DNA from 3 places in the Exiguobacterium sp. s78 genome. Region 2 is predicted to be linked to each of the others. Evidence: riboswitches for the same ligand, from Rfam matches in the RefSeq annotation. Region 2 holds a riboswitch; each other region holds the start of a gene.
The links. Region 2 has a riboswitch for lysine ahead of KNQ18_RS13505 (Na+/H+ antiporter NhaC family protein). Riboswitches for the same ligand answer to the same signal wherever they lie in the genome.

Region 1: it holds a riboswitch for lysine, as region 2 does, so the genes downstream of both, KNQ18_RS14665 (aspartate kinase) here and KNQ18_RS13505 (Na+/H+ antiporter NhaC family protein) in region 2, are expected to answer to the same signal.
Region 3: it holds a riboswitch for lysine, as region 2 does, so the genes downstream of both, KNQ18_RS11800 (amino acid permease) here and KNQ18_RS13505 (Na+/H+ antiporter NhaC family protein) in region 2, are expected to answer to the same signal.

The regions. Positions count from the first base shown of each region.
Region 1 covers NZ_JACSNB010000004.1:43,856-48,469, reverse strand. The annotation lists gene dapA (4-hydroxy-tetrahydrodipicolinate synthase) at 1-393, opposite strand, end outside; gene KNQ18_RS14670 (aspartate-semialdehyde dehydrogenase) at 411-1,403, opposite strand; gene KNQ18_RS14665 (aspartate kinase) at 1,417-2,616, opposite strand; lysine riboswitch at 2,730-2,907, opposite strand; gene argH (argininosuccinate lyase) at 2,978-4,348, opposite strand; gene KNQ18_RS14655 (argininosuccinate synthase) at 4,345-4,614, opposite strand, start outside.
Region 2 covers NZ_JACSNB010000003.1:82,853-87,466, forward strand. The annotation lists gene htpG (molecular chaperone HtpG) at 1-460, shown strand, start outside; gene KNQ18_RS13505 (Na+/H+ antiporter NhaC family protein) at 525-2,108, opposite strand; lysine riboswitch at 2,220-2,398, opposite strand; gene KNQ18_RS13510 (uracil-DNA glycosylase family protein) at 2,491-3,228, opposite strand; gene KNQ18_RS13515 (heme oxygenase) at 3,353-3,673, opposite strand; gene KNQ18_RS13520 (class I SAM-dependent methyltransferase) at 3,763-4,422, shown strand; gene KNQ18_RS13525 (ABC transporter ATP-binding protein) at 4,435-4,614, shown strand, end outside.
Region 3 covers NZ_JACSNB010000002.1:66,250-70,863, forward strand. The annotation lists gene KNQ18_RS11790 (diguanylate cyclase) at 1-307, opposite strand, end outside; gene KNQ18_RS11795 (MarR family winged helix-turn-helix transcriptional regulator) at 446-901, opposite strand; lysine riboswitch at 1,067-1,255, shown strand; gene KNQ18_RS11800 (amino acid permease) at 1,387-2,868, shown strand; gene KNQ18_RS11805 (solute:sodium symporter family transporter) at 3,400-4,614, shown strand, end outside.

The sequences.
Region 1 (4,614 bases), on a different contig from region 2:
CATGATTGGTAATTCGGTTGCATCAGCGACCGCCGTGAAATGTGCGACGAGACCCGCTTGCGATGTTTTATTGTAATACGGTGTGACGAGCATCGCTGCGTCCGCACCGAGGCGCTCTGCGAGTAACGTCTTCTCGATTGTTGCTGCCGTGTTGTTCGAACCCGTTCCGGCAATGACTGGTACTCGTCCTGCCGTGATTTGAACGGCAGTCGTCAGTAGTTGTTCGAATTCCGTGTTCGTCAGTGTCGATCCTTCTCCTGTCGTTCCTCCGACGACAAGCGCCTGAATTCCTGCTGCGAGTTGTTGCTCGATCAAGCGTTCGAATACGTGTAGATCCAACTCGCCTGCTTCATTAAATGGTGTGACGAGCGCTGTACCTGCTCCTTTGAACATGAAGAACTCCTCCTTTTTTATGAATGAATCGACTGTTCGATTGCTTGGCGTGCGACTTGTACGGCATTTGAGGCGGCACCTTTTCGAATGTTGTCGGCTACACACCAGAGATGGAACGTGTTCGCGAGACTATCATCTTGTCGAATCCGACCGACGTAGACGTCGTCCGTACCACTTGCATCGAGTGGCATCGGATAACGCGTATTCGCGACATCATCGATGAGGACGACGCCCGGTGCGCCTTCAAGTGCTTCACGGATCGCTGCAACCGTCGTCGGCTGCGTAAACGTGACGTTGATCGCAACCGAGTGAGAATTCGTGACTGGAACACGCACACATGTCGCACTGACTGGTAGTGCTGGAAGATTGAAGATTTTCCGTGTTTCGTCAATCATCTTCTGCTCTTCTTTCGTATAGCCGTTCTCAAGGAACACATCGATATGTGGCAAGATGTTATCGTGAATCGGATGCGGATAATTGACGGGCTCTTCTCCGCGTGCTCCACGTGCCAGATCCTCGATTCCTTTTTGACCAGAACCGGATACGGCCTGATACGTCGTATAGTTGACACGCTCGAATCCCAGTGACTGGAGCGGTGCTAAGGCGACGACGGATTGAATCGTCGAACAGTTCGGATTTGCGATCAAGCGGTCCGTCACTTGAATCGCTTGTGGATTGACTTCTGGCACGACAAGCGGAATCGTCTCCTGCATCCGGAAAGCACTTGAATTATCAACGACGAGTGTTCCGTTTTCAGCTAGTAACGGGGCATATTGTTCACTGATCGTTCCGCCCGCCGCGAACAACGCGACGTCAATCTCGTCTTCCGTGATACTTGGTGTCAGTGCTTGGATCGTAATGGCTTCTTCCTTGAACTGTACCGTGTTCCCTGCTGAACGAGCAGAAGCGTAAGCGGACAGGCGGCTGACCGGGAAGTCCAGTTCGGCTAGTACTTGTAACATTTTTTGACCGACGGCGCCGGTTGCTCCAATGACTGCTACATGATACATCCTGTTTTCCTCCTTATAACTCGAACGCGTTTGCAATCGCTGCAACCGTCCGTTCAATATCTGCTTGTGCAATCGTGTATGAGATGCTGATTTCTGAAGTCGTAACTTGATAGAACGGAATGTTCTCCGCTCGGAAGATTGCGAACAACTTCGAAGCGACACCTGTTGCATCCCGCATCCCGATGCCGACGACAGATAACTTCGCGTGCTGATTATGGCGATCGACCTTGACTGTCGTGAAGCGATCCATGATGTCTTTCAATGCTTCATCGAGGAACTCTTCCTCATCGAGTGGACATGAGAACGATAAGAAGATGTCACTGTCGAACGTCGTTTGACTGATCATGTCGATGTTGACGTGGCGATTGGATAACAGTTCGAAGATATCGGCTACTGCTGCATTCGTTTGCGGTACGTGTTTGATTGATACCGTCAAGACGTTCTTCGTTACACTGACACTCGTCACCGCTTTTTGTTCCATTGTTTCCGTCGCTTCCATGATCCATGTTCCCCTTTTCGATTCAAGTGTTTTCCCGACGAAGATGTGTACGCCGTATTTTTTTCCTAGTTCGACACTTCGCATTTCCATGACCTTCGACCCGAGGGCGCTCATTTCCATCATCTCATCATACGAGATATGTGGAATCGGTTGAGCGGCGGCGTGGATTCGTGGATCAGCTGTATAGACACCGTCGACATCGGTATAGATTTCGCACCGTTTATCAAGGACTGCCGCAAGGGCAACTGCCGTTGTATCCGACCCACCCCGTCCAAGCGTCGTGACATCACCGAGTTCGTTGACACCTTGGAATCCGGCGACGATGACGACATCGTACGTTTCGAGTTTTTGTCGTAACAGATCTCCATCGATCTGTTTGATCTTACTTTTCGTATGCACGCCCATCGTGCTGATTCCTGCTTGAGCGCCTGTTTGCGATAACGCTTTGACACCGAGCGAGTTGAGGGCGATGCTGAGTAATGAAATCGTCTGTTCTTCTCCGATGGCAAGCAGTCGATCGAGTTCTCTTCGCTCGGGGCGATCCGTGATGGCTTGCGCCTGAGCGATCAAAGAATCTGTCATCTTGCCCATCGCCGAAACGACGACGACGAGTTTTTCACCTTCGGCTGCGCGACTCTTCAAATAATTCGCAATAGACTGAATCTGTTCGACAGTCGCAACCGAGCTTCCACCAAATTTAAGTACAGTTGTCACAATCCTATCTCCTTTGTCCCGATACAGAAAAAAAACGACGGGCCGGTAGGAGCGTTCCTACGGCCCGTCGTTATCACGATCGGACAAACGAAGACAAAGTCATTCGTTCTTTTACGTAAGATAGCGCTCCGAAACATCGGTTTCGGCAGTACAACGGATCTTAACCGTTGTACCAGCAAACAAGAAGAAGCATCTTCTCGTTCACTTCGGCGGACTTCCCCTTTCACATCATTCGGCATGCTTGCCTTCAAGAATGATGCTACTCATGTCATCCGCGCCTCTATCTGTCGGTTGTTAGTTACAGTTATAGCAGACATCTTTTGTTAAATCCAGTCATTTGACTGTTTTTTTTCAAAATTCGTCAATTCGCAAGATGCTGTTTCGCGAGTTCGAGTTGCTCCGACACGGCAGCAAACCCTGTCCCGCCGTAGCTAGTCCGGCGTGCTACTGCTTGAACCGGATCGAGGAGCGGATAGACGTCTTCTGTGATATCAGGATGGAACGTTTGATACGTCTCGAGGTTCAAATCCTTCAGGAAACAACCGTTCTGCACACAGTAAAGGACGGCTTTGCCGACGATTTCATGCGCTTCCCGGAACGGTATGCCTTTCGTTACAAGGTAGTCAGCGAGTTCCGTTGCATTCGAGAAGTCTTGCATTGTCGCCTTCTTGAGCGCTTCGGTCTTAAACGTCGCAGATTCAATCATTCCGGTGAAGATTTGAACGGATTGGAGAACGGTATCTGCTGTATCGAAGACCCCTTCCTTATCCTCTTGCATGTCTTTGTTGTAAGCGAGTGGTAATGCCTTCATCGTCGTCAAGAAGCCCATCAGATTGCCGTAGACGCGCCCCGTTTTCCCACGAATCAATTCAGCGAAATCAGGATTTTTCTTCTGTGGCATCATGCTCGACCCTGTCGAGAAAGCATCAGACAACTCGATGAAGCCAAATTCTTGCGATGCCCAGATGATGATTTCTTCACAAAAACGCGAGAGATGCATCATGACGGTCGAGGCGATCCCGAGGTATTCGATGACGAAATCGCGGTCGGAGACAGCGTCGAGACTGTTCGGATAGATTGACTCAAAACCGAGCAACTCGGCAGAACGGAAACGATCGATTGGGAATGTCGTCCCCGCGAGCGCGCCTGCCCCGAGCGGTGATTTCCGGATCCGCTTTTGATTATCCGTCAACCGTTCGACATCACGTTCGAACATCCAGAAATAAGCGAGCAAGTGATGCGCAAGCGAGATCGGTTGTGCCCGTTGCAAATGCGTATAACCTGGCATGACCGTCTCGATATGTTGCTCAGCTTGTTCCGTGATAACCGATTGGAGCTCGCGTAATGCCGTCGTCAACGCTTCAACATGTTGTTCCATCCATAGATGTAAATCCGTTGCGACCTGGTCATTTCGGCTCCGTGCCGTATGCAGTTTTCCTGCAACCGGACCAATCTGTTCCGTCAATAGACGCTCGAGATTCATGTGAATGTCTTCATCTGCTAGCGTATACACATGATCCGCTAACGTCGTTTCCAGTTGCTTCAGTCCTTGCTCGATTTGTGTCCACTCGTCTTGAGCGAGGATCCCTTGTTCAAATAGCATCTGCGCGTGTGCGAGACTGCCTTTTAAATCGACGCTCGCTAATTTTTGATCGAACGTGATCGATGCTCCGAAGGCTTCCGCTTGAGCGGAAGCACTTTCCGTAAAACGTCCACCCCAGAGTTTGGTCATTTCGTTACACCCGCCTGACGATGTACGCTCGCATGAGTCGAAACGGCAAGTCCGTGTAATTTGATGAAGCCTTTTGCTGCTTCATGATCGAACGCGTCTTCTTTCGTATACGTCGCAAGTTTCTCATCGTAGAGTGAGACAGCGGACTGACGACCTGTCACGGTTGCGTTTCCTTTGAACAGTTTAACGCGAACTTCTCCTGTGACGTCCTGTTGTGTCGCCGTCAGGAATGCTTTCAAGCCTTTTGTCAATGGTGCATGGAAGAG
Region 2 (4,614 bases):
GTTCGCGATTCAGATGCTCGTGACGTATAACGAGAAGACGTTCAAGTCGGTCACAAGCAGCGATTTAGGGATTGAAGCAGCAGAAGCGGAGACGACGGACGCACAAGCAGAGATGTTCCAAGCTATGCAGGAAGTCCTAAGTGGACAAGTCAAGGAAGTCAAAGCCTCAACGCGTCTCAAATCGCATCCCGTCTGTTTTGCGACGGACGGCGCCGTCTCGATCGAGATGGAGAAAATCCTGAAGGCGATGCCGAATAACGAAGGGATAGAAGCGGTCAAGATTCTTGAATTGAATCCGTCACACGCAGTGTTCGAGTCTCTTGAAACGGCGTATCAAAACGATCGTTCAAAATTCGAGCGCTATACCAAACTGATGTATCAACAAGCATTACTTGTCGAAGGGCTTCCACTTGAGGATCCGGTAGCGTTCGCGAATGATGTGTGTTTATTGATGGTGTGAAACGAATAGATATGAAAAAGGCATTGGATGCGCGCATCCAATGCCTTTTTCATAAAGTGTTTCATCAATCCGTTTGTAAATCCGAAGCGGTTTCGCCTTTTTTCGAGAGAACGTTCAAGACGACGACGAAGAGTACGAATGTGACAAGAGCTCCGATGAAACCGAATACCGAAGACTCCGTGAAACCGATGACTAAATAACCGACTGCCGCAGTGACGGCACCGACTAGCGCATACGGTAACTGTGTCGTAACGTGATCGATATGATGGGATCCAGCCCCTGTCGAACTTAAGATTGTCGTATCGGAAATCGGTGAACAATGGTCACCGAAGACAGATCCAGCAAGAACAGCAGCAAGTGTCGGTAACAAGAGTGAGGCATCGACAGCCATGACGAGATCCGCACCGATTGGCAACATGATCCCGAATGTACCCCAACTTGTTCCTGTCGAGAATGCCATCAAGCCGGCAATCAAGAATAACAAGAACGGCAAGTACGACGCAGAAATCGAGTTGCTAACGAAGCTCGCGAGATAATCACCGGTTTTCATATCACCGATGACAGCAATGATCGTCCAAGCGAATAACAGAATCACGACTGCTGGCCACATCGAACGCATACCAGCAACGATGCTTGCACGGTAATCGCGGCCCGGAATTTTTCGTCCGATCAGCATCAGGAAAGCGACGATTAAACTGATGACGACACCTGCGACGAGTGAACGTGTGACGTCTGTTGCCTCAAATGCTCCAATTAAAGTAAACGGGCGATTGTCGGCTGCAAGTGCCTGAGCACCTGTCCCGAGTAACGCACTGATTGTAGCAATGACAAGAACGACGATCGGAACGACGAGATCCCGGACTTTTCCGTTCGTATGTTCGTTGACCTCTTTTGCCATCCCCATCGGTGTTCCTTTTGACGCATCAAAAAGTTCACCATTCGCGGCACGGCGTTCATGCTGTTTCATCGGTCCGACAGAGACGCCAGAATAAGCGATGTAAAGTGTTAAAAGTAACGCGAAAATCGCATAGAAGTTCATTGGAACGATCATCATGAAAGCACTAAACGCTGAGTAATCCGTAATCGAGTGCGTCGTTAAGATACCGGCGATGATGGAGATGATGAATGCGCCCCAACTCGAAAGCGGACTGATGACACAAACAGGCGCAGCTGTTGAGTCAATCAAATAGGCAAGCTTTGCACGTGAGACACCACGGCGATCCGTTAACGGACGACTGACGTTGCCGACAGCGAGACTGTTGAAGTAATCATCGATGAAAATCAAGATACCGAGTCCGAAGGCAACTAAGCGTGCACCACGCGCTGTCTTGACGTGAGTAGAAGCCCATTCACCGAAGGCACGAGCGCCACCTGATGTCTGAATGAGCGTGGAAAGGACGCCGAGCAATAACAAGAAGACAAGCAATAAGACGTTCCACTCGTTCAAGGCACCGTCTGCCCAAAAGAGGCTGAAGATGTTCTTGCCGAGATAGGTTACCGTATCGATCGGGTTAAAACGGTGAAGTAACAGGGCACCGACGAGAATACCGACACCTAACGAAAGAACGACCTTTCGGGTAAAGATGGCTAATAAGATAGCTAGTAAAGCAGGTACAAGGGCAATGATGGAATCTGAATAGTTGACCATGAAAAATATCCTCCTCTTTAATAAATGGCTTAAAGATGAGACCCCGCGGCACAAAAAAAGCAAGGGCACCGGCAACAAAGCCGACACCCTCGCTGGATGCGTCTTTCTTAGCCGAATTGGAGCGCTCCATACAATTGTTATGTATGGCAATCGATCGGGTGTTTCCCGAATCGACCAACGACGATATGCTCGACACATACTGTCATTTCGGCGATGTCACCTTTCCTGTAGTCGTCTTCGTTGTCATCCTCGGACCAAGTACTGATTGAAATCGCGCCTCTACCTCATCGATAGAATAGTCATATTCTGTTCTTATGGACACTTTATCATGTATTTCAGAAGCGATTCAACCATATATTCTGATAATTTAAGATAAAGTTGTTTATTCAGCAAAATGTTGAATGAGCTGTTTCATCAAATAGGCTTGGTTTTCCTCGAATTGTTTTTTTCGATGACCGTTCGCGCCAGATGGGTGGGGGAATCCGGAAAGAAGCTGATGCTGTTCGATTCGTCCATCATGAATCAATCCACGGACTTGCGTCTCGACGACCCGACCGAGTGGAATTAATAACGCTGGTTTTTGTAACTGATTGATCTCAGCGACGAAGTGTTCTTCCGCGTAGTGCCTTAATAAAGGGCTACGATTGATCTTCGGTTGATGACCCGAGTAATTCTTTTCGCGATAAAAGACGGGTTGCTTTAACAGTGACGTTGGATGCAATAATTTCTGATGTTGATGAAATAAGCTAGCCGTCGTCTCGATTCCGAGCAATGCTGGAAGTTCGAGTGTATCAAGCATCTGGACGAGGTTACGTCGCATCGTTCCAGCAAAGCTTGCTGTATATTTGACGAGGCGTGCCGTCTCTTCTAATGAAACACCATGGTGAAGGGCATCTGTCGCTTCTTCGAAAGCGATTCGCATCTGTTCAAAACCTGGTGTGATCCCGATAATGACGACTTTTGCTTCAGTATTGACGTATTCGCCAATCGGAGAGTAATAGACGGTCAGCTCGTTCTCCTGTTGCAATAAAAAATCGTCCGTCCATAATTCATCACGTCGTAACGTACGATCGTCAGGTAAGCTACGAATGGCTTGTTCAAATATAGTTAATGAATTCATGAAGGACCCTCTCTCTCTGTAATGGCATTATGATAACAAATAATACCATTTGTGACAATTCGACCCTTTCACTATTTGTGTATAGGTATATAAAAAAGGACTCGATACGAGTCCTTTTCGTACATCATGCGCGTTCTTTGACCGAAGCGACTTCATATGTCAGAATCTCGCTGCCGAGCATTGGCGATTCTCCTGCCTCACTACTCGCAGGTCGACTATGTGACGCTTTGAAATCGTCACTCTCCCGCCATGCTTGAAAACTCTTCATGTCTTCCCAATACATGTTGACGTTCATTTCATCATGTTCTTCGATGTTTTGCGTCAATAAGACCTCGACGCGGATGAATCCGTCCATCGTATCAAGTCCACTTGGACGCGTAAAACGAGGAGCGAGAGCTGCAGCCATCCCTTTTTTGACTTTAATCCGGTTCGTAACGACGATCATCATAAAATCCCCTTTCAAAAAACGAGTAACGTACTTCTTCAGTATAGTACGATGAAGGCAAGAATGCCGGAAAGAAGGAACAAACGACAATGAATGAACAGGAATACGATCAACGATTACGAATCGAGACCATTGAGATGCAACATCTTTATGGTGTGTTTAGTCACTACAATCGATATGAACCAACGCCTTATACGGCACTAGACGAATTATGCGAAACGTATTTGTTTCAAAAACAGGACACGGTCATTGATTTCGGGTGTGGGAAAGGGCGTTTGAACTTTTACTTACACGACCGATTCGATTGTTCCGTCATCGGAATCGAGATGAACGGACAATTTTACGAGGACGCACTCCGGAATATGGCGAACTACCAAAGTCGACGGAAGCGGCGTTCCGGAAGTTTGCGATTTGAACAGACGTATGCCGAGCAGTATGCCATTCCGGATGAGACGAATAAGTTTTATTTCTTCAATCCATTCTCTTCACAAATTTTCATGAAAGTGATCGATCACATTTTAAGTTCGGTCGAACGTTCCCCGCGTTCGGTTGATCTCATCTTGTATTACCCGACCGATGAATACCGGGAGTACTTGGAGCGCCATACCGTATTCGAGCAAGTCGATGAGATTCGATTACGAGACCTCTATGAAAAAAATCATGACGAGCGGTTCGTCATCTATCGCTTTGATCCGAACAAACTGCTTCAAAACGGGTATGAATACAGTGAGGAAAGAAATAAAAGATAAGGAGGTCGGATGATGATCCGTTTAGAGCATGTCACGAAAGAGTTTGCACCGGGGCGTGGAATATTCGATGTCAGTTTTACAGTTGATCCGGGAACGATATTCGGTTTCATCGGACCAAACGGATCTGGAAAATCAACGACACTCCGACATTTGATGGGACTATTGGCTGCGGATGGTGGAAAGGCGACGATC
Region 3 (4,614 bases), on a different contig from region 2:
CCATTTGATCAACTGGTGTTAAAAAGTAACGTGTCCCGATGATCATTGCTCCTGCAACGATGGCGCTTGGGAAACCACCGAACAGCATGGCGATCGCGACGGGAACGATACGTAAATCAACACGGGCGACATCGATTTGGATCCCATTGAACATTAATAAGACCGCAATCAGACCAGAGACTGCTCCGAGTATAAGTCGAATGCTCCATTTGGAGTTCAATGAAATACGCGGTTGATTCCGAAACGGTAAGAACAAGAGAGTAATCGTTGTGAACAGTAGACAAAAGTTAATGATGAATTGATTCATGATGGACAACAAATCCTCCCAACTCCCCCAGCTAACAGATTTCCATATATATACTTCCAGTATACTCAAGTAGATAACGGTTAGACAGAGGGAAATCTTTAGACCAAAATAGAAAAAACGGTAGAAAATCTACCGTTTTTAAGAAGATGAAGTAAGGGTATCCTCATCCATCGTCTGTAAAATTTTATCAAAGACATGAATCATCGTTTCGAGCTCTTCTTCCGTCAATGTACCGAAGCGGTCTTGTAAATAGTTTTTCCGGACGATTTCGAGATCCCGAAATGCACGTTCCCCGTCCTCCGTCAAAGCGAGTACGATTGAACGACGATCTTCCGTCGAACGTGTCCGTGTGACATATCCTTGTTTATACAGCTTATCCGTCAAAGCAGTGACTTGACTCGTCGCGAGCTCAAATTGTTCCGCAAGAAGCGTCGGGCGCTGAGGACCATTTTCTGAAAGGCTTCGTAAGATGAAAAACTCACTCCGGGTCGCCGTTCCTTCAAATAGCCGGTTAAGTTCACGTCGCAGGGTACGAAGAATGACACGCATTTGTTCCTCGAGTCGATAAGTTAGCAAATCACGTTCCTGTGGCATGCAAGCAGCATCCTTTCTCTCAGTGGACTTCTACCATTTAGTGTACTAAACATATCGGATTTTTACCATCGACTACCCCAGATTCGAAAAAGGCAATTGACAATTTCGTGGCGTTTTGTGTAATATGGCGTAGTAATAACTAACTTAATTCAGTTCTCACTCAACCAGTGGGATGGAGGTTGCAGTTCTTAAGAGTACGGTTACGGATGTCGTCAAGCGACAGATGAGGTGACCTGAAAGGAAGAATTGCCGAAATCAATCATCGCTTTGAAGATGATCGATTGGGATTAGATCAAATAGGTCTAATACTGTCACAAGTCGGGTATCACCTACTTGTGGAGAGCTATCTTTCACGACGGTAGAATGAGGCGCATCCATTTTATTATGTTGCGTTCTCATCTTCCATCTGGAAGATGAGGGCGCTTTTTGTTTTTTCATTCAAAAAGTGTCCTCTCAAAAATTTATTAAAGAGAGAAGCGAACGAAATGAACAATCTAGATGTGAAACAAACAACAGATTCGACAGCAGAAGGATTAAAACGTGGATTACAAGCCCGTCATATGTCAATGATCGCCATCGGTGGAGCGATCGGAACAGGACTCTTCATTGCGTCCGGTGCTTCCGTCGCAGCAGCAGGACCAGGTGGGGCGCTCCTATCGTATGCAATCGTTGGTCTGATGGTCTACTTCCTCATGACAAGTCTTGGTGAAATGGCAGCGTATATGCCGGTCGCTGGATCCTTCTCGACCTATGGAACGAAATTCGTCGATCCATCATTCGGCTTTGCGCTCGGCTGGAACTACTGGTACAACTGGGCAGTCACGATCGCAGTCGAGCTCGTCGCAGCACAAATCGTCATGACATATTGGTTCCCGGATGTTCCTGGATTTTATTTCAGTGCCTTGTTCCTCTTACTCATGATTGGCTTGAACTACTTCTCCGTTAAGGGATTCGGGGAAGCGGAGTATTGGTTTGCGATGATTAAAGTCGTTACCGTCATCGTCTTCTTAGTCGTCGGTGTTGCGATGATTTTTGGTGTCTTTACATCAGAGCCACCGGTTGGCTTTAAAAACTTTGCACTTGGCGATGCACCGTTCGTCGGTGGGATTCCTGCCGTCATCGGTATCATTCTCGTTGCCGGATTCAGTTTTCAAGGTACAGAACTGGTCGGGATTGCCGCGGGTGAGTCGGAAGATCCGAAAAAGAATGTTCCAAAAGCAGTCAAACAAGTCTTCTGGCGCATCTTGCTTTTCTACGTCTTCGCGATTTTCGTCATCGGAATGCTCATTCCGTATACGAGTCCGAACTTGGTTTCCAATGACATTACGGACGTAGCGGTTAGTCCGTTTACGCTTGTCTTTGAAAAAGCGGGTCTTGCCTTCTCAGCAGCACTCATGAACGCCGTCATCTTGACGTCTGTTCTATCTGCCGGAAACTCAGGTATGTATGCTTCGACTCGGATGCTTTATACGCTTGCTCGCCAAGGGGATGCACCGAAGTTGTTCGCGAAAGTATCGAAAAACGGTGTACCGCGTAACGCTTTGCTCGCAACAGGAGCAATCGGTGCACTCTGTTTCTTGACGTCGATGTTTGGTGGACAAGTCTACTTGTGGTTACTCAATGCTTCGGGGATGACAGGCTTCATCGCATGGCTCGGGATTGCAATCAGTCACTATCGTTTCCGTAAAGGATTCCTTGCACAAGGTCACTCGTTGAAAGACTTACCATATGTTGCACCAGCGTTCCCGTTTGGTCCGCTGTTCGCATTCGGTCTTTGTTTCCTCGTCATCGTTGGTCAAAACTACGCAGCATTCCTTGCGGATCAAATCGATTGGGTCGGAATTGCCGCAACGTATGTTGGTATTCCATTATTCCTTGCCTTCTGGTTAGGACACAAATTCAAAAATCGGACGTCAATCGTTCGTTATGACGAGATGGACTTCCCAGAACATCCACGTCAATCATAATGTGTGAACCACCTTCTATAAATGAAGGTGATTGAGATTGAAGACAAAGTGCAATTTTTCTCTGATGAGTCTGATGAGAAAGATTGCGCTTTTTTGTTCGTTTCGAATCGTTTTCCTGGGACAAGCATCGCGCCGCTTCGCTGCAGGGTCACTCTTGCTTGTTTTTCCCTAGGAAGCGATGTCGAGTCAACAAAACGATTCTCTGATTCTCCTTCCAGAATGACACGTTACACGCCACTCCTACAGGAAAAAGCGCAATTTTGCGCTGTCAGAGACAAACAAGACCCGTTTTCCTACTCGAATAGAGCGGGAAAATTGGCTTGTATCTCGCCTGAGGAAAGGGCGTGAAGACGAGACATTTTTGAGTCAGCCCATTTTTCTGCAATCGGAACCACCTTCTAGAATGAGGGTGTTTTTTTATTCCCTTAAATGAAAACGTTCTCTAAAATATAGTTTTGAAAAAGTATAAAAAAGGAATTAATGAATACATATTCAAAAATAGAAAAATGAATAAAGAACAGGGGGAGACGCATGACTACATCTGAATTATTTTTTACATTAGGTTCTGCGACGTTTTTCATGTTGCTCGTTGCCTACATATCCTACCGATTGACGCGTGGGAAAACACAAGGCGTCGATGAATACTTCTTAGCGGGGCGAGGGCTAAGTGGCGTTTTCATTGCCGGATCGCTACTGCTGACGAATTTGTCGGCAGAACAGTTGATTGGACTAAACGGACAATCCTTCATGGGAAACATGTCGAGTATGGCGTGGGAAGTCACGGCAGGATTTGCTGCCATCATCATGGCCATCTATCTGCTCCCAAAGTTTCTCGGGCTCGGTATCTCGACGTTACCGGAATACTTAAGTCACCGGTATGACGAGACGGTTCGCCGGATGACAGTCTTACTCTTTTTGCTCGGATATATGTGCGTCACGATTCCTTCAATGCTTTATTCAGGTGGGATTGCTGTCTTGCAACTGTTCGATGTTCCAGAGCTATTTGGTCTCAGTTATACGCAGTCCCTTTGGTTAGTCGTCTGGGTCGTCGGGATCATCGGAGCGATTTATGCGATTTTTGGTGGTCTACGTGCGGTGGCTGTCTCGGATACTTTGAACGGGATCGGGCTTGTCTTCGTCGGATTCCTAGTTCCGGTGCTTGGCTTTATTGCACTAGGTGACGGGAATTTACTTCAAGGGATGAAGACGATTGCGACTGTGCAACCGGAAAAGCTGAACGCAATCGGAAGCTCAACCGATGCCGTTCCGTTCTTCTCGATTTTCACGGGTATCCTATTTGCGAACTTATTTTATTGGTCACTCAATCAATATGTCATTCAACGTGTGCTCGGGGCAAAAGATTTGAAGGAAGGACAGAAGGGCGTCCTCATGACAGGGTTCTTGAAGTTATTAGTTCCAATCTTCATGCTGATTCCTGGGATCATTGCCTATCACTTGTATGGGAACACACTAACAAGCGGTGATTTATCATATCCTCGACTCATTACGGAGTTACTGCCGGTCTCGCTGATGGGATTTTTCTTGGCTGTCTTACTCGGAGCCGTCTTTAGTTCGTTTAACTCGTTGCTAAATAGTATTGCGACACTTTTCGTCCTCGATATCTATCAGCCGGTGTTTGCGAAAGAGGCGAGTGATGAACATTTGATTCGTGTCAGTAAATGGTTCGGAACGATTGTTGCCTTAATCTCTTTCATCATCGCACCATTCTTGATGTACGCGCCGGAC